Regions from separate parts of the Streptosporangium sp. NPDC049248 genome, predicted to be linked through region 1. Evidence: riboswitches for the same ligand, from Rfam matches in the RefSeq annotation. Region 1 holds a riboswitch; the other holds the start of a gene.
The links. A riboswitch is a leader RNA that binds a small molecule or an ion and turns the genes downstream of it on or off. The one in region 1 is predicted to bind cyclic di-AMP.
Positions count from the first base shown of each region.

Region 2: another riboswitch for cyclic di-AMP. It lies ahead of AB0K21_RS32340 (NlpC/P60 family protein); the one in region 1 lies ahead of AB0K21_RS08655 (hypothetical protein).

Region 1 is NZ_JBFAQY010000003.1:436,024-438,402, reverse strand. It holds gene AB0K21_RS08660 (hypothetical protein) at 1-74, shown strand, start outside; gene AB0K21_RS08655 (hypothetical protein) at 202-1,170, opposite strand; cyclic di-AMP (ydaO/yuaA leader) riboswitch at 1,402-1,552, opposite strand; gene AB0K21_RS08650 (DUF4253 domain-containing protein) at 1,896-2,379, opposite strand, start outside.
Region 2 is NZ_JBFAQY010000023.1:91,389-93,767, reverse strand. It holds gene AB0K21_RS32345 (amino-acid N-acetyltransferase) at 1-335, opposite strand, end outside; cyclic di-AMP (ydaO/yuaA leader) riboswitch at 672-819, shown strand; gene AB0K21_RS32340 (NlpC/P60 family protein) at 912-1,874, shown strand; gene AB0K21_RS32335 (LuxR C-terminal-related transcriptional regulator) at 2,067-2,267, opposite strand.

The DNA of each region.
Region 1 (2,379 bases):
TCGACCGGAACCGGGCCAACCTCGCGCTCGCGCGGCACATCCTGCGCGGCATCGAGGAGAAACTCGAGATCTGATCCTGCCGAGGCCCGTGCCCTTGCGGAAGGGCACGGGCCTCGACAGGAGCTCACCGCCCGGACGTCACCGGGACGGTGAGCTCATCGATCGCGTCGGTGCGGGGTGGGCCGGAGATCGCGCCGGACCTCAACTCTCCTCAGCGACCGCCCTGCGGCGGAGACGGCCGGCGACCAGGTAGGTGCCGCCGCCCGCGGCGAGCACTCCCGCCAGGGCCAGGGAGGCGGCCGTGGAGGGACCGGTCGAGGTCTCGGCCGCCACCGGGGCGGTGGCGCCCAGGTCCCGGACCTCCTGCTCGGCGGCCCCGGCGGCGCCGGACAGGGCGAGCGGCTTGGCGGCGATGATCGCCTCGGGCGCGGTGAGGGGCTCGGACATGATCTTGGGCTTGGCGAACGTCTGGATCGCCTGCTGGGTCTTCACGGACTTCTTGGACTGCTCGGCCTTGACCAGGGCCGTCTGCGGGGGCTTCGCCGGGTTCGCGTCCCGGTAACGCCAGGCACCGGTGGAGAACGCCACGGGGTGGTTCTTCTTGCCCACGCCGTCCCCCCACTTGGTGACCACGTACTTGACGTCGATGTGGCCCATGCCGCCGTTGCCGTCCACGCCGAGCGTGGCGGGGTTGAACCGGCCGCCGGTCAGGTCGGCGAAGGTCTTGGCGTCGAGGTCGATCATGACGCCCGAATTGGAGGGCACGCCGGGACCGCGGTCACCGACGAAGAACTTGGCCTTCTTGCCCTTGTAGACGACGTAGCCCTCGGTGAACAGGGGCCAGCTCGGGCTGGCGATCATGCCCTTCTGCATCGGCTTGCCACTGGCCGGCAGACCGGTGTCGCCGGCCCTGCCCGAGGAGTCGTCCCAGAAGTAGGAGGCCCTGGTCGAGCCCTGGAGGAGCACGACCCCGTTGGCGACCGGCTCGGTGTCCGCTCCGGGGGAGGCGACGGAGGCGGGGGCGGCGGCCGCGGGGGAGGCGGGCAGCGCGGAGACGACGCCGCCGGAGACGAGCAGGCCGGCACCGACGAGGGCGGCGGTGGCGAGGCGGTTCTTGTACGGGAGGCTCTTGGGCAGGCCGTTCTCGGGCAGGCCGAAAGGAAGACGCATGAAGAATGGGCTCTTTCGCGAGGGAACGGGACAACCAGCTGCGACACACGGCAAGAGGTGCACTGGCGGGGACGCGCTCTTCGGAAAAGTGGCGTGGCGAGATCAGCGGGTCGTCACGCGGAGCACGGTCCAGACGCCGCGATCAGGCGCGGCGAAGGAAAGGACGAGGTTCAGGTGGTCGGCACGGGCAGGGCGGGCACCGACGTGGTGACGCGGTGATCCATGAGGGGGATCTCCTCTCCAGCTCGTCTACCGGGTTAGCTGACGGGTTCGGGCGGTGGAGTTGCCCTACCGCCGCACGTTCGCAGCGGATTCACCCCAGGAAAGTGGTTCCCCGGTTCCCTGGCCCCTGGGGGCCGATGGGATTCGACGTCGGCCGGCCGCTCCCTCTTGTGAAGGGCAGGTCGCCAACCGATATCCGTGGACACTACCCGCCGAAATCGGACAAAGCAAAGCAAATGCCATGAAAACCCCAGAAGATCTACCTGCAAGCTTCAAGAAAGCCCCACTGGAGACCCCGTCCCACCAACAGCCGCCCTACCAGCGAGAACGTCTTGCCGATCCCGGGTTTCGCCCCCGGAGCCCCGCATCCGAGACCTTTCCGCCCCCGCGGGGAGCCCGGTCGCCCGAGGGTCGTCCGCACTCGAAGCCCTTTCACGCCCGGAGAGACAGTGGACCACCGCCAAAGACGCGCATCGCCGGAAGCCGCGCCTCCGGGGGCGAGCTCAGTCCCACCAGAACGACCAGGCGTTCCTGCCCTTGATCTGCTCGGCGTAGTCGACGAGGGTCCCCGCGCCCTGGATGATGCTGTCCGGGCAGAACGTCCAGTGCTCCGCGGCGACGTGCAGGGCGTGCTCCGAGGTCGTCGGGGGCGCGGCGACGCTGAGGTCGAGGGTGTTGAACCCCATCCCGACCAGCCGCACCCCGAACCTGTCCTCCCAGCTCCGCACCACCGCCGCGAGCGGGACCATCCACTCGTTGTGGTTCAGGGCGCCCTGCCAGCCCATCACGGCGAGGGCGTCGGCCCCGCGCTCGACCGCGACGAGCCCGAGCGGGGTCCGGCGCTCGGCCACCAGGCCGGCGTACCAGTCGGCGACCACGCCGGGATCGGCGGCGAGCCTTCCCGCCGGGGCCGGACCAGGACATTCGACTCCGAAGGGGTCGAGGATTTCGAGCTGGTCGACGTGCGCCTTGGCGATCCAGTCGGAC
Region 2 (2,379 bases), on a different contig from region 1:
ACGGTCCGTATTTCGGCAAGATCCTCCCAGAGGACATGGAGCGCCCCGCAACCGAGGATCATCCCCTCCGCGTCGGTCGCGACCCAGAACTCCTGGATGTCCTCGTACAGGGTGACGGTGGCCTTCTCCAGCAGGCGCGGGCCGGCTCCACCGTAGGTGTCGACGAGCCGCCTGATGGCGCGGACGTCCGGGGTGCGGGCGCGGCGGACCGTGACCGCCGGGGTGACGCCGGGAGCGGGTGACTCCCGCTCCTCTCCCTCGGATCCGGTTCGCCGCTCCCCTTCTTTCCCGGGGATCGCGAACGGCACGGGAGAATGCTCCGCAAGCTGCTCCATGACCGATCAGCGTACGTCCTCTCCGGCCTTCAATTACGGCTCATCCTTAACTCCGGCCCCGAAGGCATCACATGACCCTTGGTAGTTGGTTTACCACGCTGGGCGCACGACGCCTCCGATGTGTCGCAGCTCATCTTTGGCACGGTCCCGGACCAGGGAAGACCCGCGCCGGGCCCGCCGCAAGGAAGGCAAAGGCAGCGTAATGGCCATGTTGATCATATTGCCATGTGATCTTTCCGTGACATTTCAGTTGCGAAACCTCTACTGAGTTCGCAGTTCTGGTTGAGCAGGAACCACGAGTGCACTAATCTCCGTGCTCGATGTCAGAGACGTAAAAAGCCTGACCCGCCGAATCTCCCGACCAGGGGAACCGGGGACCCACCACGTCCTTCGGGGTGAATCCGAGTGCCACCGGCGCACCCGGTAGGGCTGCCTCCGGCCCGAACCCGTCAGCTAACCCGGTAGGCGGCCGAGGAGAGGAGCCCGTTGGTGAAGCGCATGCGCGACCGCGCAGGAGAGCACGCGGGCGGCGACGCCCGCTGTCGAGAACGCGCGCCGCGGAGGCGGAGTCGCCGCATGGCGGTCATCGGCCTGGCGTTCGCCATCATGACCCTCGGCACCCCCCTGGTCTCGGCCACGGCGGATCCCGAGCCCAGCCTCCAGCAACTGGCCAAGCAGGCCGAGAAGCTGCACGAGGAGATCGGCACGCTCGCCGAGCAGTACAACGGCGAACGGGTCAGGCTCAAGCAGGCCCAGCGAGCCGCGGAAAGCGCCAAGAAGACCCTCGCGACGAGCGAGTCGGAGCTCGCGACCCGGCGCACCAAGGCCACCCTCCTCGCACAGAGCAACTACATGTCCGGCGGCCTGAACTCCGGACTCGCCTTCACCCAGGCGACCGATCCCGACACCTTCCTCGACCAGGCCACCACCAACTACGCCCTCCAGCAGCAGCAGAGTGAGGAGGTCGCCCAGGTCGGCCGGGCGATCGAGGCCGCCGAGCGGGCACAGGCCAGCGCCAAGGCGAGGACCTCGGAGGTCAAGGCGCTCCTGGAGGAGATCGAGGGCAAGCGCAGCAAGATCGAGCGACTGGTCGCGCGGGTCGAGAGTGACCTGTTCAGCGAGGTGCGCACCAGGGCCGTCAGCAACAGGGGTGCCCGGGTGAAGGTCGACGTGCCCATCGTGGGCAGCGGCAAGGCGGCGGAGGCGGCCCGCTGGGCGCTCACCCAGCAACTCAAGCCGTACGTCTGGGGCGCCGAGGGCCCCAACTCCTTCGACTGCTCCGGGCTGGTCATGTGGGCCTACCAGAAGGTCGGCATCAGCCTGCCGCACTACACCGGCAACCAGTGGACCGCGGGCACCCACATCTCCAGAAACGATCTGCGCCCAGGCGACCTGGTCTTCTTCTACAGCGACCTGCACCACGTCGGGATCTACATCGGCGCGGGCCTGATGGTCCACGCGCCCCGGACGGGTGACGTCATCCACATCGCCACGATCGACAACCGGCCCTTCGCCGGCGGGGTGCGGATCGCCGACTGAGCGGCCGAGCCGACCGGCCCTCGGCAGGAGCGCGCCCGCTCCTGCCCGGCGAACCCTGCCCTGCCGAGGGCCGGTCGGACGGCGCTCCCCGGAGTCGCGCCCCCAGGACTCGTGCCCCGCGGGTGCGGCGGCCGACGACAACGCGGCGAGGCGTCACCCGACCGCAGTGGGCGAAAGCCCCAGGGGAAGGGCCTAGATCAGGCGGCGGCGGGCCGCCCAGGCCACGGCTTCGATCGCCGTGGCGACACCGATGCGGTCGCAGATGCCTCTGAGCCTGCGCCTGACGGTCCGGCCGCTGATATCGAGGCGGCGGCCCACCCTGTCGACGGTGACACCCTTGGCGAGTTCAGCCAGCAGCACGAGGTCGTTGTCACTGAGACCGATATCACTCATGCCCAGGGGGCTGTCGCCATGGCGAGAATCCACTTCTGGATATGCCATCAAGAGTCACTCCCCCCACTCTGGAAACCGGGCGTGAGACGCCGGAAATGAATACCGTCCGCCA